One region of the Ensifer sp. 4252 genome, then DNA from elsewhere that is predicted to be linked to it. Evidence: riboswitches for the same ligand, from Rfam matches in the RefSeq annotation. Region 1 holds a riboswitch; each other region holds the start of a gene.
The links. A riboswitch is a leader RNA that binds a small molecule or an ion and turns the genes downstream of it on or off. The one in region 1 is predicted to bind thiamine pyrophosphate.

Region 1 (7,435 bases):
TTCCAGACGCGTCGACGGGCCTGGCGGCCCTATCGGCGTCGTGGTCGCAAAACTTGAATTCGACGGCGTCGAGGCCGATTGGCTTGCTTCCGGCAAACCGGTTTATGTCACTGATCGGCGCGGCATCGTGCTGATCACCAGCTTCCCATCCTGGCGGTTCATGACGACGCGCAACATCCCCGGGGATCGTCTCGCCGCCATCCGCGACAGCCTGCAGTTCGGCGATGCCTCGCTGCTACCCCTGCCGTTCCGCCGGATCGAACCGACAACCGACGGGTCGAGCATGCTGACAGCACTTCTTCCCGGCAGCAGCGAGAAACAATATCTCAGGGTCGAGACCATGGTTCCCTCGACCAGCTGGCGACTGGAGCAGTTGGCGCCGCTTGACGCAGCCCTTGGCGCCGCGAGCCGCGAGGCAAGGTTGTTGGCGCTTGCCGTCATCGTGCCGCTGCTGGCGCTTGCCGCACTCTTCCTTCGCCGGCGCCAGGCGCTAACGCTGGTCGCGGCAAACGAGCGCGCCGCGCGCGATGAGTTAGAACGCCGCGTTGCCGAGCGCACGCAGGACCTGAGCCTTGCCCGCGATCACCTCGAAACCGAGATCGCCGACCACAGGCGCACGGGCGAAAGGCTGCAGGCGGTGCAGCAGGAACTGGTCCAGGCCAACCGGCTGGCAATCCTTGGCCAGGTGGCAGCCGGCGTCGCCCACGAGATCAATCAGCCGGTCGCAACCATCCGCGCCTATGCCGACAATGCACGCACCTTCCTCAACCGCGGCCAGCAGGAAACCGCGGTCGAAAACCTCGAAAGCATCGCCGCGCTGACCGAGCGCGTCGGCACCATCACCGACGAGTTGCGCAGCTTTGCGCGCAAGGGCCGTTTCACCGCCGAGCCGACGGCGATGCGCGAGGTGATCGAAGGCGCACGAATGCTGTTGCGCAGCCGCTTTGCCGGCCGCATGGACGCGATCGTCATCGATCTGCCTGATAACGGGCTCAGCGTGCTCGGCAACCGCATCCGCCTGGAACAGGTGCTGATCAACCTGTTGCAGAATGCCCTGGAAGCACTCGGCGACCGGACAGAGGCCGAAATCCTTGTGCGGTGCGAGACAGGCCCGTCCGACAGTGTTCTCCTGATCGTCGCCGACAATGGTCCGGGCATAAGGCCCGATATTCTCGAGGACCTGTTCACCCCGTTCAACACCTCCAAGGATCAGGGTCTCGGTCTCGGCCTTGCCATCTCCAAGGAGATCGTCGTCGACTACGGCGGCGACATCGAGGTCAGGACCAGCCCAGAAGGCACCGTCTTCACCGTCCGCCTGAAGAGGGCCTGAGCGATGCAGCAATCCGTATGCCTCGTCGACGACGACAACGATCTCAGGAAGGCTATGAAGCAGACGCTGGAGCTTGCCGGTCTGACTGTCTCCGCGTTTCCCGGCGCGGCCGAAGCCCTCGCGATCCTTGGGGCCGACTTTAACGGCATCGTCATCAGCGATATCCGCATGCCGGGGATCGACGGCCTGGCGCTGTTTCGCCGGATCGCCGCTTTCGACACTGACTTGCCCGTCATTCTGGTAACCGGCCACGGCGACATCCCGATGGCCGTTCAAGCCATGCAGGACGGCGTCTACGACTTCATCCCCAAACCCTTTGCCGCCGACCGTCTGGTGCAGAGCGCGCGCCGCGCGCTGGAAAAACGCCGACTGGTGATGGAAAACCGTGTGCTGAAACGCGCAGCTGATGTCGCCGGCGAAAGCCTGCCGCTGATCGGCCAGACACCGGTCATGGAACGACTGCGCCAGACCTTGCGGCATATCGCCGACACCGACGTGGATGTGCTGGTTGCCGGCGAGACCGGCAGCGGCAAGGAGGTGGTGGCGACTTTGCTCCACAATTGGAGCCGCCGCCGCAATGGCAACTTCGTGGCGCTCAACTGCGGCGCGCTGCCGGAAACAGTGATCGAAAGCGAGCTTTTCGGCCACGAGCCCGGCGCCTTCACCGGCGCCTTGAAGAAGCGCATCGGCCGTGTCGAACATGCAAGCGGCGGTACGCTTTTCCTCGACGAAATCGAAGCGATGCCACCAGCCACACAGGTCAAGATGCTGCGTGTGCTCGAAGCCCGCGAGATCACGCCGCTCGGCACCAATGTCGTGCGCCCGGTCGATATCCGCGTGATCGCGGCCGCCAAGATCGACCTCGGCGACCCCGCCCAGCGAGGCGACTTCCGCGAGGATCTCTATTTCCGCCTGAACGTCGTCACGCTTTCGATCCCGCCGCTGCGCGAGCGCCGCGACGATATCCCGCTGCTCTTTTCGCATTTCCTGACGCGGGCGGCCGAGCGTTTCAAGCGCGACGTGCCGGATGTTTCGCCGGCGGTGCACCACTATCTGATGTCCCATTCCTGGCCGGGCAATGTGCGCGAACTCTCGCATTTCGCCGAGCGCGTCGCCCTTGGCGTCGAAGGCTCGCTCGGGCAACCCGCCGCCGCCGCTGCGCCAACCGGCGCGGCCCTGCCCGAACGGCTCGAGCGCTACGAGGCGGAAATTCTGAAAGAAGCACTGCGGGCGCAGCACGGCGACGTCAAGGCGACGATCGAGGCGCTCGGCATTCCGCGCAAGACCTTCTATGACAAGCTGCAGCGGCACGGCATCAACCGTGCGGATTATGCCGATCGCCCGGCATCCGAAAAGCCCGGTCGCTAGACCATTTCCAGGAACAGTGCGAGGCGATTTCCCGTCAGGAAATGCGTAAAAAACAACACGATAGACCGTTTCTGCCGCTCCGTCTCATCCGGAAACGCTCTAGCGGACGGTCAACAGGCCGATTGCGCAACCTTCGGATTAGCGCTTGACGGCGCATCGGGATCGATGGCTATCTCTCAGCATTCACCAGGGGGGTCCCGTCAAGGGGCTGAGATACTGCTGGTCGGATCGGCTTGCCGACCGAGGCGCAGTGACCCGTTGAACCTGATCCAGTTCATACTGGCGTAGGGACGGTGCAGACATCGACGCCAGGAATCCGTCATTCGCGCGGAGTTTGGGCGAACATGTCTTTTCCTTCCGGCTTCAGAACTGGGTCTCCAACCGCAAACTTGGAGCCTCACCATGAATATTGCCACCAAACCCGCAGACCTCTCGGTCACCAAAGGCCCGCTTCCCGCCTCGAAGAAGGTCTACAAACCAGGCACGATCCACCCTGATATCCGCGTGCCCATGCGCGAAATCGCCCTGCATCCAACGTCGGGCGAGCCGCCGGTCACCGTCTACGATGCCTCCGGGCCCTATACCGTCGAAGACGCGAACATTCGCATCGAGGACGGGTTACCACGGCCGCGCCGAAACTGGATCATCGCGCGCGGCGATGTCGAAGCCTATGACGGACGCAGCGTTCGTCCGGAAGACAACGGCTTTGCCTCCGGCGACCGGCTGACGCCGACCTTTCCCTTCCGTCACGCGCCGCTCCGCGCAACCGGTCGGCGCGCGGTGACGCAGCTTGCCTATGCGCGAGCCGGCATCATCACCCCCGAGATGGAGTTCGTCGCCATCCGCGAAAACCTCGGCCGCGACGCCGCGCGTGCCACGCCGCGTGACGGCGAAAGCTTCGGCGCCCATATTCCCGATCACGTCACGCCCGAATTCGTTCGCCAGGAGATTGCCAGCGGTCGCGCCGTGCTGCCCGCCAACATCAACCACCCGGAGTCCGAGCCGATGATCATCGGCCGGAACTTCCTGGTGAAGATCAATGCCAACATCGGCAACTCGGCCGTCACCTCCTCGATGGCGGAGGAAGTGGAGAAAATGGTCTGGGCGACGCGCTGGGGCGCCGATACGGTGATGGACCTTTCGACCGGACGCAACATCCACAACATCCGCGAATGGATCATCCGCAACTCGCCCGTGCCGATCGGCACCGTGCCGCTCTACCAGGCGCTGGAAAAGGTCAATGGCATCGCCGAGGATCTGACCTGGGAGGTCTATCGCGACACGCTTATCGAGCAGGCGGAACAGGGTGTCGATTACTTCACCATCCATGCCGGCGTCCGGCTGCATTATATCCCGCTGACGGTCAATCGGGTCACGGGCATCGTCTCGCGCGGCGGCTCGATCATGGCCAAGTGGTGTCTGCACCATCACCGGGAGAGCTTCCTCTACGAGCACTTCGAAGAGATCTGCGACATCTGCCGCGCCTATGACGTCTCGTTCTCGCTCGGCGACGGCCTGCGCCCCGGCTCGATCGCCGACGCCAACGACGCCGCGCAATTTGCCGAACTGGAAACGCTGGGCGAGTTGACGAAGATCGCCTGGGCCAGGGATTGCCAGGTGATGATCGAGGGTCCCGGCCACGTGCCGATGCACAAGATCAAGGAAAACATGGACAAGCAGCTCACTGTGTGTGGCGAGGCGCCGTTCTATACGCTCGGTCCGCTGACGACCGACATCGCGCCCGGCTACGACCACATCACCTCGGGCATCGGCGCTGCGATGATCGGCTGGTTCGGCACCGCCATGCTCTGCTACGTCACGCCGAAGGAGCATCTGGGCCTGCCCGACCGCAACGACGTCAAGACCGGCGTCATCACCTACAAGATCGCCGCCCACGCCGCCGATCTTGCCAAGGGCCACCCGGCCGCACAGGTGCGCGACGACGCGCTGTCACGCGCCCGCTTCGAGTTCCGCTGGGAGGACCAGTTCAACCTCTCCCTCGACCCGGAGACGGCCCGCAACTTCCACGACGAAACCCTGCCGAAGGAAGCGCACAAGGTCGCGCATTTCTGCTCGATGTGCGGCCCGAAATTCTGCTCGATGCGGATCTCACACGACATCCGCGCCGAGGCGCAGAAGGAAGGGCTGGAAGCAATGGCCGCGAAATACCGCGAGGGCGGCGATCTCTATTTGCCGGTCGCTGAGGTCGAAGCTAAGAGTTAAAGCGCAACACGTCGGGAGGGACGCCTCACAGTCCTTCCGACGGCAAGGCGGATGCTGGGCCCGGGGGAATAGCTTGCCCCCTTACCGGTTGAACGATATGCAAGGCTCACGCAAAAGTCGCCACCGGCGGACCCGTCATTCACGCCAAGCTGCCGTCTTCTGCGGCGCTCTTGCAAGGTGACGAAAAAACGCCGTTTACGAGGAGAATGACTTGAGGACACGCCTGCTGAGACTGACGGCCCTGTCGCTAGGCGGCCTTGCGGCACTCGCTGGAGATTTGCCACGCCTCGACGACAGCGGGAGTTTTGCCGCGGGTTTTTCCTGGATTTCCGCCGCCCATGCGGACGACGCCGATGTCGGCGGCGGGAATGGTGAAAATGGCGCGGGCGGCAGCGACCAAGGTGGCGAAAACGTCGAGAGCGGCGGAAGCAACGGCACAGAGGGTGGCGGCGATGGGGGTGGTGGCGATTGGGGCACCGGTGACGGCAGCGGCGTAGGCGGCGTTCCCGGCGGTACCGGCGCAGGCGGCGGAGGTGCTGCCGTCATCGACAGCGATAGCCACAGCGAGCCCCACTCATCCTTGCGCGAATCACGGGATTACGGACCAAGCGGCAAGGTCTGGCACGGCGGCAGCAATTTCCTTAACCTTTTCCGCCAAACGCCGGAAAGGCGCTTCGAACGGAGCCAGCCTGAATCGTCTGCCCGGCAGAAGACCGTTGACACGAAATGAGAGCCTTGAAGACAGGTCAACTTCGTCGCAACGGAGGGGGACCTGCGCCATTTCTCGAAACCGGACTCCGGATGTGCGGTAGGAACGGGTTCTGACGCGCGAGAACAGATCAACTGGCGTCAGAGCTTTACATTCGAGATAGGTCTATCCCGATCACGACCTGCCGGGGTGTGGCGGCGCAGCTACGGATACAGAGCATCGTCTTTCTCGCCGCGAGTATTCCTAACTGCCTTTCCAGCCGCTGCAAGCAATCCGCTCGACGACATCGAGCAGCACATTCGCCCCGGCAACCAGATCATCCGCCTCCGTGTGTTCGCGCGGATTGTGGCTGATGCCGTCGCGGCTCGGCACGAAGATCATCGCCGTCGGCGCGATGCGTGCGATCATCTGCGCATCGTGGCCGGCGCCCGAAGTCATGCGCCGGCTCTTGAGGCCGCGCGCCTTCGCCGAAGCCTCGATCGTGGCGACAATGCCCAGATCGAAGGCGACCGGCTGGAAACGCGCAAGGCGCTCGACCGATATCTCGACACCCTCTTCAGCGGCGACACGCAGGAGGAAATCCGCAAGCGCCGCTTCGAGCCCCTGTAGCCGATCCTCATCCGGGTCGCGCAAGTCGACGGTGAAGGTTGCGCGCGACGGGATGACGTTGATTGCGTCCGGCTCAAACCGCATGGTGCCAATGGTCGCGACGCTCGGAGCGTTCGAGCGGGTTATATGATCGCGCAGGAAAAGGCCGATGCGGGCGGCCGCAAGCCCGGCGTCACAGCGCATCGCCATTGGCGTCGTGCCGGCGTGATTGGCGACACCGTCGATTGTCACGCGCTGCCAGGAGATGCCCTGTAGGTTTTCGACGGCGCCGATCGTGATCGCTTCGCGATCGAGCACCGGCCCCTGCTCAATGTGCAATTCGACATAGGCGTGGGGTTTCAACGAGCCGGGCTCGACGCTTCCGGCGTAGCCGATGCGCGCCAATTCAGATCCGAGCACCGTTCCGTCGGTTGCAACCGTTGCAAGTGCAGCCTCGACCGCAAGACCGCCGACATGAACAAGCGAACCCAGCATGTCGGGCGCATAGCGCACGCCCTCCTCGTTGGTGAAGGCGGTGACGGCGATCGGGCGCGCGGGCGTAAAGCCTTGCTCTTTCAGCGTCTCGATCACTTCGAGGGCGGCAAGCACGCCGTAGCAGCCATCGTAGATGCCGGCATTGATGACGGTGTCGATATGCGAGCCTAGCATCAGCGGCAATTGCCCTGCGTTGTCATGGCTTTGCCAGACACCGAAGATATTGCCGATGCGATCGATTGCGATATCCAGCCCCGCAGCCTCCAGCCAGCCGACAAGAGCGTCCCGCCCCAGTTTTTCGGTGTCGGAGGCCGCAAGCCGTGTCAGCTGGCCCCGGCCGTCGCGCCCAATCGCGCCGAGTTCGCGGATGCGCGCCAGCAGACGCTCGGCATTGATGGACTGATGAGGCATGTCGGTGTCGCCTTCGACTGTGTTGGTAATGAGCATCGCGTCTGTCATTGTCCGGCATCCGGTGCGGCCAGTCGTTGCCGGGCGATTTCGGCATGGAACCGGGCACCGAAGATCAGGGCATCATCATTGAAGTCGTAATGCGGATTGTGCAGCGGCGCGGATTCCCCACCGTTGCCGATAAAGACGAAGCAACCCGGCACATGATCGAGAAACCGCGCAAAATCCTCCGAGCCGGTCATCGGCTCGGCGGCAACGGCGACATTCTCCATCCCGAACACCACACCGGCCGCAGCGAAGACATGGTCGACGAG
Region 2 (7,435 bases), on a different contig from region 1:
GAAACTGGTGGCGCAGAGCATGAAGACGAGGCCGGCGGCCCCCGGCAGCAATCCACGAAGGACCGGCCACTCGACGAAGCGGAAGAGAGCGGCCGGCGGCATGCCGAGATTGGCGGCGGTTCTCCAGTATTCCGAAGGAATGCGCTCGAGCCCGGCGAGAAAGAGGCGTGCGACTAGCGGCATGTTGAAGAAGACGTGGGCAAGCAGGATGCCGAAGAGGCCGTAGATGCTGACGGGCTGCCGCAACCCGAGCCCCGCAAGGGCCGTATTGAGCACGCCCTGCCGGCCCCAGATCTCGATCAGCCCGAGCGCGCCGACCAGCACGGGCAGGCCAAGCGGCAGGGCCATGAGCCGCAGCACCCAGACGCGACCGGGAAAGGTTGTCCGACGCGCCAGTGCGCGGGCGATCGGGATGGCAAGGAGAACCGAAAGCAGCGTTGAAAGGCTGGCCTGCAGCAGGGTGAAGCGCGTCACCCGCCAGATATAGGCATCGAACAGCACGCCATTGCCGAAGTCTCCGCTCTGGAAGAGAAGGGCTGCAATCGCCAGACCGACGAACAGCAGGATGCCGCCGAGACCCAATGCCCCGGCGGTAATCGTGATGCGATTTTCGGCAGGCGCGAACAAATGCGCCTCAGTTCTTGCTCATGGCAGCGAGCCATTCGTCGATCCAGGCCTTGCGGTTTGCGGCCACCTCTTCGGACGGCAGCAGGAAGGTCTTTTCCGGATTGACCAGCTTGCTGAAAGCCTCCGGCAGCGGCTCCTTGGTCGCGGCGACCGGCATCATCCAGTTGGTGGTCGGAATGATCGACTGGAACTCCGGACCGGTCATGAAGGCGAGAAACTGCTTGGCAAGCTCCGGTTCCTTGGCGCTCTTGGTCATGCCGGCAACTTCGATCTGGATGTAGTGACCTTCCGAGAAGGCGGCCGCCTGGTAGCGGTCGGTGTTTTCCGCCACCATGTGGTAGGCGGGCGACGTGGTGTAGGAGAGCACCATCGGCGCCTCGCCCTTGGTGAAGAGGCCGTAGGCCTCCGACCAACCTGGCGTCACGGTCAGCACCCGGTCCTTGAGCTTGGCCCAGGCGGCGTCCGCCTCGTCGCCGTAGACAGCCTTGACCCAGAGAAGCAGGCCGAGGCCCGGTGTCGAGGTGCGCGGATCCTCGATGACGATCTTCTGCGACGGGTCGCCCTCGACCAGGTCCTTGAGGCTCTTCGGCGGCGTCTTCAAGGTCTGGGTGTCATAGACGACGGCGAAATGGCCGTAGTCATAGGGAAGGAAGGTGTCGTCGGAGAAGTTGCCGGGCACCTTGACGTTTGCCGCTTCGATGCCGTGCGGCGCGAAGAAGCCGGTGGCCTTGGCCTCGGCGACGAGATTGGTGTCGAGGCCAAGCACGATGTCGGCCTTGGAGGCTGCACCTTCAAGCTTGAGGCGCGTCAAAAGCTCGACGCCATCGGCAACGCCGACATAGGTGACCTTGCATTCGCAGGTCTTTTCAAAGGCTTCGGCGACCTTGGCACCCGGGCCCCATTCGGTGATGAAGCTTTCATAGGTATAGACGGTCAGCGACTTGTCGGCAGCAACCGCATTGGCCGCGAAGACAAGGCCCGCCGTCGCGGCAAGCGCTAGCCGGCTAAGAACCTTCTGTGGCGATGAATTGGACATGGCAGGCACCTCTCCCTAAAAATGATGTTGCATGGGAAAAGGGCGTATCGATCCGATCGCGTCTAATCCCTCCGCCGGTATGAGCCGGATCAGGTTCCGCGGGTTGGCGTTCAACGCCTCTCAGCCTTCGGCCGCCATGCGGTCGGAAGGCACCCCGTTAGAGCGGGTAGAGATTTACCGCCGTGCCGGTTTGATGGCAAGCGAAGTTTGGGGACGGCGAAAGCGCCCGCCCCGCATTTCCGCCCGGCAGCGCATGGGGTAAATTCGTCGGCGGAGTTTGAAGACCCGGACGCGGAAGGAGCCTCCGATGGCAGATATGCTCGTTCGCCTTTATGCCCTGCCGGCACAACCGAGATCACCGCTTAGCGACGGCATCGGCATCCACCGCGCGATGGCGCCCGAGCGCCGGCTCGCAGTTCCCTGGATCGAGCAGACCTTCGGCTCCGGCTGGGCGGGCGAGGCGGAGGCTGCCTTCGCCGCGACGCCGACCCGCATGCACATTGCAGTGTTTCAGGATCGGATCGTCGGCTTTGCCTGCCACGACGTCACCGCCCTCGGCTTCTTCGGGCCGACCGGCGTCGACGAGACCATGCGCGGGCGCGGGATCGGCGAGGCGCTGCTGCGCGAGAGCCTCAAGGCGATGCGCGATGCGGGCTATGGTTACGCGATCATCGGCGGCGTCGGCCCGACAGAATTCTACCGGCGCACGGTGGGCGCCATCGAGATCCCCGATTCGACACCCGGCATCTATGCGGACATGCTGTTTCCGGATCCCTTGCCTGAAGATCAGTGACGATCACTGGCGACGGTGACGCAAAATCGCCGGATCGCGGCCTTGTTCGGTTTTCTTGCTTTTCCTTGCCCGTGCCTTTGCGCTATGGGCTTTGCCATGGCCCGATCCACCTTCACCATTTTGCTCGGCGGTGCACTCACCCCCACCGATCGCCTTGCGCGCCAGCTTGCAGGCAGCCGCTTCGTTGCGGCCGATGGCGGCATGCGACATGCGCGGACCCTGGCGGTGATCCCCGACGTCTGGGTCGGTGATTTCGATTCGACCGAGGCGACGTTGCTTGAGGCGTTTGCCGGCGTCCCGCGCGAGCCCTATCCCGCCGCCAAGGCCGCGACCGACGGTGAAATCGCTGTCGAGGCGGCCCTTTCGCGCGGTGCCGAAGCCCTGATCTTTGCCGGCGCGCTTGGCGGCACCCGCAGCGACCATGCCTTCCTGCATCTGCTTCAGGCCGTTTCGCTGGCCGAGCGTGGGTTGCCGGTGTTCATGACCTCGGGCGACGAGGAGGCCTATCCGCTGCTTACAGGCGAGATCGAAATCGATCTGCCGAAGGGCAGCCTATTCTCGATCCTCGGACTAACCGATCTCTTCGGCCTCTCGATCGTCAATGCGCGTTATCCGCTCACCGATTTCACGCTGCCGTTCGGGTCTTCCCGCACCGTTTCCAATGTCGCGGAGGGTCCCCTTCGCATTTCCCTCGACACCGGCCGGGCGATCGTTCTCGCTCGCCCCTATGACCTTTCCGGAGCCTGAGCCTTGGCGCCTCCCATTCTGAAACTCGACGATATCTTCCTGACCTTCGGTGGCGCGCCGCTTCTTGCCGGCGCCAACCTGCAGGTGGAGCCGGGGGATCGCATCTGCCTTGTCGGGCGCAACGGTTCCGGCAAGTCGACGCTGATGAAGATCGCCGCCGGCCTTGCCGAAGCGCAATCCGGCGAGGTCTTCCGCCATCCGTCCTCGACGGTTCGCTACCTGCCCCAGGCACCGGATTTCGAGGGATACGACACGGTGCAGGCCTATGCGGAAGCGGGGCTTGGTCCCGGCGATGATCCGTACCGCGTCGCCTATCTGTTGCAGCACCTGGGTCTGACCGGCGAAGAAGACCCGGCGCGCCTTTCCGGCGGCGAGGCGAGACGCGCCGCGCTTGCGCGGGTAATGGCGCCGGAGCCCGATATCCTCCTGCTCGACGAGCCGACCAACCATCTCGACCTGCCGACGATCGAATGGCTTGAAGACGAGCTGACTCGCAGCCGTTCGGCCCTTGTGCTGATCTCGCACGACCGGCGGTTCCTGGAGAAGGTATCGACCGCGACGGTTTGGCTCGACCGTGGCCAGTCGCGCCGGCTCGACCGTGGCTTCGGCCATTTCGAGGCCTGGCGCGACGAGGTGCTGGAGGCCGAAGAACTGGAACAGCACAAGCTCGGCAAGGCGATCGAGCGCGAGGAGCACTGGCTGCGCTACGGCGTTACCGCCCGGCGCAAGCGCAACATGCGCCGTCTCGGCGAATTGCAGGACATGCGCTCGCGGCATCGCGGCCACAAGGGGCCGCAGGGCTCCGTGCAGGCGACGGCCTCCGACGCCAAGGAATCGGGCAAGCTGGTCATCGAGGCGGAAAAGATCACCAAGGCCTACGGCGAACGGACGATCGTTGCGCCGTTCTCCATTCGCGTCCACCGCGGCGACCGGATCGGCCTTGTCGGCCCGAACGGCGCCGGCAAGACGACGCTTCTGAAGATGCTCACCGGGCAAATCGAGCCGGACAGCGGCACTGTGAAGCTCGGCACCAATCTTGAAATGGCGACGCTCGACCAGAAGCGCGAGGATCTCAACCTCGAGGATACGCTTGCCCACTACCTGACCGACGGGCGGGGCGAGAGCCTGATCGTCAACGGCGAACAGCGCCATGTCACCGGCTACATGAAGGATTTCCTGTTCCAGCCGGAGCAGGCGCGCACCCCCATCCGCGAGCTTTCGGGCGGCGAGCGTGCCCGGCTGATGCTGGCGCGCATCCTTGCCCGCGCCACCAATCTCCTGATCCTCGACGAGCCGACCAACGATCTCGATATCGAGACGCTCGACTTGCTGCAGGAGGTCGTCGCAGGCTTTGCCGGAACCGTCATCCTTGTCAGCCACGATCGCGACTTCCTCGACCGCACCGTGAGCTCGACCATCGCGCCCGCCAATCCGGAGGCGCCTGACGGTCGCTGGATCGAATATGCCGGCGGCTATACCGACATGATGGCGCAGCGCAAGGGCGCCATCGAAGAGCGGCGCAAGGCCGAGAAGGCGGAAAAGGCCAAGGTCGCCGACGTTGCTGTCGCTACAGCCGAGGCGCCGAAGGCCAAGGGCAAGCTCTCCTACAAGCAGAAGTTCGCACTGGAGAACCTGCCGAAGGAGATCGCCAAGGCGGAAGTCGAGGCCGCCAAGCGCGAGGAGCGGATGGCCGATCCCAACCTCTTTGCCAAGGACCCGAACACGTTTGCAAAACTGGCGCAGGAGCTGGAAAAGCTTCGCGGCGATCTCGCGCGCATGGAAGAGGAATGGCTGGAACTGGAGATGCTGCGCGAGGAGCTCGAGGGCTGAGCCTCGCCGGCTCTCGCGTTGAAAGTTGGCAACGGGTATGATAAGGAAAGCTTATTATATCCCTTGTGAACGATCCTGATGCCAACCAAACTTGAATCCGAAACCATCGGTATGTTGCTGACCGATGTCTCCCGCCTTCTGCGTGGCGCCTTCGATCGCCAGGTCAATGCGATGGACCTCGGCATCACGCCCGGCGAAGCCCGCACGCTCATCCAGGTGGCGCTGACCGAGGGCATCAAGCAGGCGGAAATCGCCACTCGCATGGGCATCGAGCCGATGACGCTGTCGGCCTATCTCGACCGGCTGGAGGTAATGGAGCTGGTAGCCCGTCTGCCCGACCCGGCCGACCGCCGCGCCAAGAACGTCGTCATCACCGACAAGGCCGATCCGCTGCTCACCGAGCTGATGGCGGGGCTGCGCGAGATGATGAATGCCTATACGGCGGGGCTCGACGAGGCGACGCGCGACATGCTCTGTGCCAACCTGCGTATCCTGCGCGAGAATCTGCGGCGCCTCGACCCGTGCGTGGCCGGCAAGAAGAAGGGTGTGAAGGAATGACGCGTCGCATGAGCGAACGGCGCACCAGCATCATCGGTGCCTTTCTGGTGGCGCTCGGCCCCGTTTCCATGGCGCTCTATACGCCGGCCATGCCCGAACTGGTGCGCGCCTTTTCCTCCAGCGAGGCGGCGATCAAGATGACGCTGTCGCTCTATTTTGCCGGTTTTGCCTTCGCGCAGCTGGTGTCCGGCACGCTCTCCGATGTCATCGGCCGGAGGCGCACGACGCTGATCTTCATGGCCATTTATCTCGCCGGCAGCCTGATGGCGGCCTTTGCTCCGTCGGTCTCGGTCCTGCTTGCGGGACGGTTGGTGCAGGGCATCGGCGCCTCCGTCGGCATGACGGTTGCGCGCGCCATCGTGCGCGACCAGTTCACCGGCCTGCAGGCAGCAAGGATCATGAACATGATCGGCATGATGTTGGCGCTCGGGCCGGCCGTTTCCCCGACGCTCGGCGGTCTGGCGCTCGGCCTTTTTGGTTGGCAGTCGATTTTCTTGCTGATGGTCGGCTTTGCCGCCATGGCTTGTATCACCGTGCAGTTCTTCATGGCTGAGACTGCGACACCCGACCCGGCCAAGGGCCACCTGAAGCCGATCCTTGCCGCCTATCGCAAGTTGGTGAGCGACAGCCGTTTCATCTCCTCGACGCTCGTCATCGCCGGGGCGGTCGGCGCGCTCTACGCGTGGGCGACGATGCTGCCGTTCGTGCTTATCAATGAAGTCGGCCTGACGCCAACCGAATTCGGCGTCGGCATGCTGATGCAATCGGGCCTATTCTTTTCCGGAACGGTGGTGGTGCGCCTGTTGATGCGCCGCTGCACGCCGCAGGCGCTGGTACCGGCGGGCCTCGTCTTCATCGGCGCGGCCAGTCTGGTGCTTGCCTATGCCATGCATGCGCTGCCACCGAGCTTCCTTTCGGTCATGCTGCCGATCGGTGTCTATGCCTTCGGCATCGCCTTCGTCATGCCCTATATGATGACCGCGGCCATGGCACCCTTTCCAGAGATCGCCGGCACGGCATCCGCGATGATGGGCTTCGTCCAGATGGGTTCCGGCCTGCTCGGTGGGGCGATCGCCGCAGCCGTTGGTGTCCCGGTGCTGGCACTCGGCACGATCATTCCGAGTTTTGGCCTCGCCTGCATCCTCAGCTATGTCTGGTACCGGCGTACGGTTCGGTTGAGGCCACTGGTCGCGCCGACCGATGGCCAAAATCCGCTGCCGGAAGCGGCTGAATAGCCCGCGGCTCAGGCCGGATATTAAGGCGCACGAAAAAGCCTCCGCGACCCGGGTCGCGGAGGCTTCGTTTTCCTTGGTGCTCGCCGCTGCTTAGCGGTTGCGCGCGGCCAGCGTGCGCAGGCGCAGTGCGTTGAGCTTGATGAAGCCGGCGGCGTCCTTCTGGTCGTAGGCGCCCTGGTCGTCCTCGAAGGTGACCAGCTTGTCGGAATAGAGCGACTTCGGGCTTTCGCGGCCGGTGACCATGACGTTGCCCTTGTAGAGCTTCAGCGTCACTTCGCCTTCGACATGCTCCTGGCTCCGATCGATCGCCGCCTGCAGCATCTCGCGCTCCGGCGAGAACCAGAAGCCGTAATAGATCAGCTCGGCGTAGCGCGGCATCAGCTCGTCCTTGAGGTGGGCGGCGCCACGGTCGAGCGTGATCGATTCGATCGCGCGGTGGGCGGAAAGCAGGATGGTGCCGCCGGGGGTCTCGTAGACGCCGCGCGACTTCATGCCGACGAAGCGGTTTTCGACGAGGTCGAGCCGGCCGATGCCGTTGTCGCGGCCGTAGTCGTTAAGCTTGGCCAGCAGGTTTGCCGGCGAAAGGCGCACGCCGTTGATCGAGACGGC
Region 3 (7,435 bases), on a different contig from region 1:
CGAACGGGCTCCCCCCCGTCGAAGAAGACATCCGTAGACTCGGGGCCGCGCCCATGTCCGCCCTTGATCAACACCGAACGAGCGCCGGCCTTCAGAATGATCTCGGCCTGATGCGCCATCTCTGCCTCATGCATCGCGATTGCACGGCCGGTCAGCAATGCCGCCTCCGGCAGGTTGGGCGTGGCTATCAGCGCCAGCGGCAGCAACTGCTCCCTTAGCGCCGCAATTGCATCCGGCCGCAACAGCGGGTCACCGGATGTGGCGACCATTACAGGATCGAGGATCGCCATTTTGCCGTATCGGCGAAGCCCCTCGGCGATGATCGCGATCGTCGCCTCGCGAGACACCATGCCGATCTTCACGGCGCCAACGGCGAGGTCCGAAAACACCGCATCGATCTGCGCGTCGACAATTGTCGGCGAGATATCCTCGACCGCCACTACACCTCTGGTGTTCTGCGCCGTGATCGCGGTGATGACGCTCGCGCCGTAAACGCCGAGCGCGGAAAAGGTCTTGAGATCCGCCTGAATGCCCGCCCCGCCACCGGAATCGGAGCCCGCAATGGTGACAGCAATTGCGGTCATCGCGCAGCCTCCTTCAGGGCCCCATCGACACAAGCGCGCAATTCGCGTGTGGCCACTGCTGGATCTGAAGCAGCGAAGATCGTTGAGATCACCGCAACACCATCGGCTCCGGCGGCAACAACCTCCGCGACCCGCGGCGCATTGATGCCGGCAATAGCGCCAACCGGCAGGTCCGGCTTGGCCGCCAGAAGCGCAGCACGAAGCCTGGCGAACCCTAAGAGGCCAACCGGCGGATCGGGGTTGTGCTTCGACAGCGTCTCATAAACCCCGCCGATGCAAGCATAGTCGATCGGCGAGGCGATCGCCGCCTCTGCGTCCGCTTCGTTCTTGACCGTCAGACCGATGATCGCGGTATCGCCCATGATCGATCGCGCCATTGCCGCATCCATATCGTCCCGACCGAGATGCACGCCATTGGCGCCCGCTGCGAGCGCCACGTCGACGCGATCGTTGACGACGAAGGGTACGCCGGTGTCGGCAAGGGCAGCGCCGATCGCCCGCGCCTGTTCGATCATCGTCCGCGTCGCGTTGGTCTTGTCGCGGTACTGGATCAACGTCGCACCATTCAGCGCGGCGACACGCGCGAGACCAGCCAAATGGTCCCCGTCTCCAAGACGTGCGTCGACGAGGGCATTGAGGCGATAATTAACCTTCGGCATAGGAAATCCTGGCATTGGCAATGATGTCGTCGGGGCGGAGCGCTGCGAGCGCATCGCGGAAGGCGGCCTCGAACGTCCCGGGCCCATTCGAGCTTTGCGCGGCGATTTCGGCGGCGATGCCGCTCGTCAAAAGCGCACCCGTGGCTGCCGTCAAGCGATCCGGCTCGACGGCCATGAAAGCCGCGATCAAGGCGCCGGAGAGGCACCCGGTTCCCGTGACTTGCGCCATATGGGGGTGGCCGTTCTCAACCCGGATCCTATGTCGATCCAGCGTGAGTTCATCGACCGGCCCGGTCTTGATCTTCAAGACACCATTGGCCCCCCCGATAAGCTCCATCTCGCTTGCATTGCCACGAACAACGGAAGGTCCGGATGCGATGAGTTCGCGGGCGAAGGCAAGCCGCGACGGCGAATAGTCGCAATGTACGGGATCGACGATCCAAGGCTTGTCCGCATCGCGCGCAGCGGCGGTTGCCAGACGGATTGCCGTGCGGCGCTCTTCATCAAGCGTACCGAGGTTGACGACGAGCGCATCGGCGCGGCGGGCAAATGCCTCGACCTCCTCCGATGCCGATGTCATCGAGGGGATCGCACCCAACGCTGCTAACCCATCGGCTACAAACTTCTGCACCACCGTGTTCATCAGGCAATGCACCCGCGGCCGCTGCTCCCGCACAAGCGCCAGCGATGCAGCAGCATTTTCGACGAGACTCGATGTACCGGTCATCGGATTTCCACCGCGATATCGTCGACAGCAGGTGCCTTATCGATCAAGCCACTTTCGGCGAGAAAAGCGCCAAACCGCTCGTATCGGCCACGGTCAAGCGCCGCCGGCCTTTTGGCGAAGCGCGGCAGCGTGTCCGTAAATGCGCTGCGGTTAAGTTCGTCATCCAGGTTCGGATAGGCCCTGACGAACAGCTTCCAGGCTTCATCCGGATGATTGGTGAGGAAAATCGCCCCCTGCTCCGCCGCCGCCAGGAAGGGCTGTAAGCGCTTGTCGGAAACCTTCGCTCGGTCGGAGACGAAGATGAGCTCGTCATAGACAGGAACGCCATGCTCTTCGGGGAAGAAGGACCGGCCTTCATGCCCCTCGATACGCATCTGTGTCAGCTCGAAATTCCTGAAACCGCCGATTGTTGCATCGACCTTGCCGGCAATCAGCGACGGCGACAGCGCGAAGTTGACGTTGATCAGTTCGACGTCTTCCTTCTTGAGACCGGCCGAGGCAAGCATTCGGCCGAGCATCGCATCCTCGAAACCGGAGACGGAAAAGCCGACCTTCTTGCCCTTCAGATCGGCAAGGCTGCGGATCGGACCGTCGCCAAGCACGGTGACGGTGTTGAGCGGCGTCTCGACCAGAGTGCCAATGCGAACCAGAGGGAGGCCCGCGGCATGGTCAAGATAGAGGTTCGGCTGATAATGCACGCCGATATCCGCCTGCCCAGCTGCGACCAGACGCGGCACACTCGAAGGGTCAGCCGGTGGTACGAGTTCGACATCGAGCCCTGCCTTTTCGAACAGGCCGAGCTCCTTGGCGACGACGATCGGGGCGTGGTCGGGATTGACGAACCACTCAAGCATCACCGTCAGTTTTTCTCCGGCTATTGCGGAGCCGGCTGAAAGGACGACGCCGAGCGCGAGGCCGGCGGAAAGCAAAGATTTGCGGATCATGATGTTATGAACTCTCCCAATTGATTGCAGAAATTCAGGTTTCTCGGGCCCAGTGCGCGAGTGGACGGGTTGCCTCATCGACGAGAAGCCTGAGGGCGACGGCAAGCACCGCAAGAATGGCCATCGCAGCAAAGACGACATCGGTCTGCATGCGGGCATTCGCCTGGACGATGACGAAGCCGAGGCCGGCCGAAGCGCCGACCCATTCGCCGACGACCGCGCCGAGCGGCGCCAAAGGAGCCGCAACGCGCAGGCCAGTCACCAGCCCCGGCAACGCCAGCGGCAATCGCACAAGCCGCAGGGCCTGCCAGTGGCTCGCCTTGGTCAGCGCAACGGCATCAAGGATCTGCGTATCGGTACGGCGTAGACCGTCCGAGAACGCAGACACAACAGGAAAGAAGATGATGATCGCCGCCATCACGATCTTCGAGACCATGCCGAAGCCGAACCACAGCACCAGCAATGGCGCGATGACGAAGACGGGAAAGGCTTGAAGGACGAGTACGAAGGGCCAGACAAGCTTTCCGAGCCGCGGAAAAGCCGCAAGTCCGATAGCCGTTGCCACGCCGAACGCCGTACCAACCGCGAGACCGGCCAGCATTTCGGCAATCGTCACAAGGCTCTGCTCAAGCAGAAATGCAGGCTGTCGCGCAAACACGGCCAGCACCTCGATCGGCGTCGGTAACAGATAGCGGGGCAGCGCAAAAACAAACACCGCCGCCTGCCAGAGGACAGCCAACACAACTAGGCTACGCACAAATGTGAACGGCAGGCCCATAGCCGGTCAACCGACGCAGCAACCCAGACAAAATGCGAACCCGCCATCTGGCGACAACTTGGCAAACGACAGCATCGATCGATCTCCAGACAAAACATCAAGGAGACCCAGGTGAAAGCGAAGACGCGATTAGATTGCCGAAAGCGGCTCTTTTCCCGTTCCTACGCCGGCATGACCCGGATCAGGTTCAAGGGTCCGGCTCACCGCCATCTCAGCACTGTCAAGTGCTCCCCTCGGAATGAGAGAAAACTAACCATAGAACAATGGTTGTCAATATCATCACACCTGAACGCGTCAGAAACGACGCAATTCAGCGTCAGATTCCTCTCCCTGATCATTTGACCCGCCCTCTGCTGGAGAGCGACTAGCGAATACTCACTAGTCTGCCCCGAGATGCCTTGACTGCTTCCAACAGACAATGGGAAAATAAAGTTGGGAAAACTTGCCGACCCGATGTGAACTCTAATGTCATAAGGTTACAGAGTGACTTTCATTGAAAGCCACTAGAGCTTTTCGAAGGCGATGAGACTAACCAAACAATGCTAAATGGTAGGCGCACAGCGCACACACTAATGGGTTGGAATAAAATTGGGAACTGCAGAAATCAACGAGTACTGGAATTACTACTATCTGCACTCTAAACAAAAGAAAGATCCTAGTTCGTTCGCGACATTTATAGCAGATTCGTATCCCGAAAGACGTTACATTATCGACTTAGGGTGTGGAGATGGTAGGGATTCTGTTTTCTTCGCTGCGCAAGGGCGTTCAGTTATTGGCATAGACGCTAGTGTCGCCGCTATCGAGGTGTGCAGGTCCCGACTGGCTGGCGAAGATGAAAATTGTCGATTTCTTGTCGGTAGTATCACCGATGGCTCGTTGACAAACACGATGCTTTTTAATGACTTGGTCGTCGCTGATAGCATTATCTACTCAAGATTCTTCCTACACGCGGTAACGGAAGACGTCGAGGATTGCTTACTGGCAACCGCCAGCGAATTCCTGCACAAGGGTGCATTGTTATGTATGGAGTTTCGGACAACCGACGACGAGAAGTTGGTCAAAGTCGAGAAAGAGCATTTTCGACGGTTTATTTCTCCGAGTATAGTTCTAGAGAAATGTCGACGCCACGGCATGAGCCAAGTATACTTAGAGATTGGGAACGGCCTCGCGCCCTATAACGGCGAAGACCCTATAGTTGCTCGCATGATTCTTTCTGGAAACGTTACAGATGCTATTGACAGTTGATCAGGAACACAACAGAGAAAATTTCCTGCGGGTTTATAGCGTCGTAAAGCATCTCAATGCGTTTCCCTTCTTCGGTACGCTTCTGGGCCTCACTCGCGAAAACGATATCCTCAGCCATGATGATGATGTCGATTTCTATGTCGACATGAAGCATAGAGACGAAATTATAGCACGAATCCGCGATCTTGGTTTCGAACTTGATGAAAACGTGTATCCGAATACTACTCAGTACTTCCTTCAGGGGCGTCGAGAGATTGACGGCGTCGTCACCTTTGTCGACTTCTATCTGTACGAAGACAAACAGGAGTGGCCTTACATACTAGATAGGTGGAATTTCCCGGGGATGCCGGAAGATGAAACGATGCACCTACGGGTCGATAAAAGCGCAGTGTTCCCCCTAACGGCTCGTATCTATTTTGGGGTGGAGGTAATGTTGCCTGCAAACCCAGAGGAATGCTGTAGGTTTCTATATGGTGACGAATGGAAGCAGAAGCGGTCGAAGGCTGATGGCGAGTACAGGGTTGTTCTCCATAATTACCGTCCCGTCATAGCTACAAGGGGTGGCCTTACACTAGCGCTGCTAGATGAAAGGGTGACTCTCCAAGAGGAGAATAGGAATCTCGTTGGCAATAACGAACGCCTCGCAGAAGAGGCCCTACATCTATTAAATAATTGCAATGACTTACGCACCGAAATCGACGACCTTCATACTGAACGGGATAGACTTACTATCGCATTGGCAAGCGCCCAGCACGAAATTGAGCTTAACATAGCCGACAGGGAAGGACTTCATGCGCAACTGGATCAGCAGAAACGGGAAGCGCAAGTAATTATAGCTGAGAACAGCCGTGTACTAGCTGCCTACAGTGGCATGCTTTCCTATAATGCAAATCTGGAGAAACGACTGCGTGAAGTAACTGACGAGAAAGACCATCTCGGGTCGATTCTCGATGAGAAGATTTGCACGCCCACCGTTTTGACTCAGATCCTATTAGACAATAGGCTCCCAATATTATCCAAACTCGCGGAGCGGAAGGAGATGAAGCGATTGAGCGGAATTGGCTTCAATAGCGATATCTATTTAAGTAGAAATTTGGATGTTCACAAAACTGGAATGAATGCGCTACGCCATTTCGTGCGATACGGAAGAAGAGAAGGCAGAAGGGCATACTTTTACTAGAGCCTGACTCGTGATCCACGCCTGTGCTGAGACGATGGATTTCTAAGTTCTTGGCCAGTCTTCTGCATCGCCCCAGCCACGCGTAGGTCCGCTCCAAGACCAACTACGCGGCAGGATTTCGAAACTCATAGCCTTGTCGGAACGCCTGATGATTTCGAGCGTCCAGCTGCCGATTTTCCGCAATCGCGTTTTCAGCTTGTCACCCGCATAGCCGAAACATGAAGCACTCATGGCCACCCCACTCGTATTTGGAGCGCTTGCCGATGGAAATTGCCTGTGTGTTGTAAGAACGTGCAGACTATGTGGCGCACCTAATCCGGGGGCCAGCGGCGTTGCGGACAGGTACAAAAATCGTTAGTTTCGTCCTGCAACAAAGCCTGGTGAGATATGCAAACATTGATTTCGAACGATGCCAAAGGCCCATCGAGCGGCTTTAGGCAAATGATGAATGTTATGCATGCGGTAATCCTAAGGGACATCAGAAGCAGGTTTTTCAACCACGGGCTTGGCTTCTTGATAGTCCCTCTATTACCGCTTGCGCATGTGGGCTTACTTCTGACGATCTATCATGTCACGAACAGAGAAGTGGTGTTTGGCGATGACCTGCAGCTTTTTTTTGCCACTGGGTTAGCACCCGCGTTGGGCTTTAACTACCTCTCTCGCTTTATGTCTGTCTCGTTGCAAGCCAACAAAGGAATGACAGCCTTTCCGGTAGTTCGCGTGTTGGACATCATGCTGGCGCGCGCATTCCTTGAATTCATGGGAATGAACCTAGCGATCTTCGTGCTGTTAATAGCGCTCACAATCTCTGGGTCGGATATCTTCCCGCGCGACCCTGCCGCCGCTCTGCAGGCGTATGCTGTAACGATGACAATGGGTGTTGGCGTCGGCATCATCATTAGTGTTTTTGCGGCTATATGGCCGCTGGCAGCGCTGTTTTGGGCTTTATTCATTGTCGTCCTATATCTCGCCTCGGATGGCCCCATCTACCTTCATGCCTTTCCTGGATCTGTTCTTCAAGCCGCGTCTTGGAACCCGGTTTTTCACGCCGTACAGTGGGTTCGATCAGCCTACTATCCTGGCTACCCAACCGAATATCTCGATAAAACCTACCTAATAAGCTGGGCCTTCGCGAGTGTCGCGGTTGGTCTGTTGCTAGAGCGGTTGTTGAAGAGACAAATCCTTAGGGGCTAGGCGTGTAGGCGTGTACGTGCCCTCACTTGGATCTTTATTGTCAGCATGCATGCTGCCCCCAGTCGGGAGAGACCAGTGCAGCAAATCAGGTATATTCACTCGCCGCAGTCAGTCATGAAGAGCG

Region 2: it holds a riboswitch for thiamine pyrophosphate, as region 1 does, so the genes downstream of both, thiB (thiamine ABC transporter substrate binding subunit) here and thiC (phosphomethylpyrimidine synthase ThiC) in region 1, are expected to answer to the same signal.
Region 3: it holds a riboswitch for thiamine pyrophosphate, as region 1 does, so the genes downstream of both, ABIE33_RS33580 (ABC transporter permease) here and thiC (phosphomethylpyrimidine synthase ThiC) in region 1, are expected to answer to the same signal.

The regions. Positions count from the first base shown of each region.
Region 1 covers NZ_JBNDIU010000008.1:180,039-187,473, forward strand. Annotated here, with positions in the region: gene ABIE33_RS17585 (sensor histidine kinase) at 1-1,330, shown strand, start outside; gene ABIE33_RS17590 (sigma-54-dependent transcriptional regulator) at 1,334-2,698, shown strand; TPP riboswitch at 2,877-3,007, shown strand; gene thiC (phosphomethylpyrimidine synthase ThiC) at 3,101-4,921, shown strand; gene ABIE33_RS17600 (hypothetical protein) at 5,133-5,651, shown strand; gene ABIE33_RS17605 (Zn-dependent hydrolase) at 5,874-7,124, opposite strand; gene ABIE33_RS17610 (M20 aminoacylase family protein) at 7,169-7,435, opposite strand, start outside.
Region 2 covers NZ_JBNDIU010000002.1:258,789-266,223, reverse strand. Annotated here, with positions in the region: gene thiP (thiamine/thiamine pyrophosphate ABC transporter permease ThiP) at 1-603, opposite strand, end outside; gene thiB (thiamine ABC transporter substrate binding subunit) at 635-1,663, opposite strand; TPP riboswitch at 1,713-1,830, opposite strand; gene ABIE33_RS08220 (GNAT family N-acetyltransferase) at 1,971-2,456, shown strand; gene ABIE33_RS08215 (thiamine diphosphokinase) at 2,553-3,203, shown strand; gene ABIE33_RS08210 (ABC-F family ATP-binding cassette domain-containing protein) at 3,207-5,033, shown strand; gene ABIE33_RS08205 (MarR family winged helix-turn-helix transcriptional regulator) at 5,112-5,591, shown strand; gene ABIE33_RS08200 (multidrug effflux MFS transporter) at 5,588-6,826, shown strand; gene ABIE33_RS08195 (argininosuccinate synthase) at 6,917-7,435, opposite strand, start outside.
Region 3 covers NZ_JBNDIU010000036.1:36,865-44,299, forward strand. Annotated here, with positions in the region: gene thiD (bifunctional hydroxymethylpyrimidine kinase/phosphomethylpyrimidine kinase) at 1-584, opposite strand, end outside; gene thiE (thiamine phosphate synthase) at 581-1,243, opposite strand; gene ABIE33_RS33570 (hydroxyethylthiazole kinase) at 1,230-1,970, opposite strand; gene ABIE33_RS33575 (ABC transporter substrate-binding protein) at 1,967-2,911, opposite strand; gene ABIE33_RS33580 (ABC transporter permease) at 2,949-3,692, opposite strand; TPP riboswitch at 3,834-3,936, opposite strand; gene ABIE33_RS33585 (class I SAM-dependent methyltransferase) at 4,281-4,937, shown strand; gene ABIE33_RS33590 (hypothetical protein) at 4,921-6,117, shown strand; partial or broken gene ABIE33_RS33595 (hypothetical protein) at 6,064-6,330, opposite strand; gene ABIE33_RS33600 (ABC transporter permease) at 6,505-7,311, shown strand.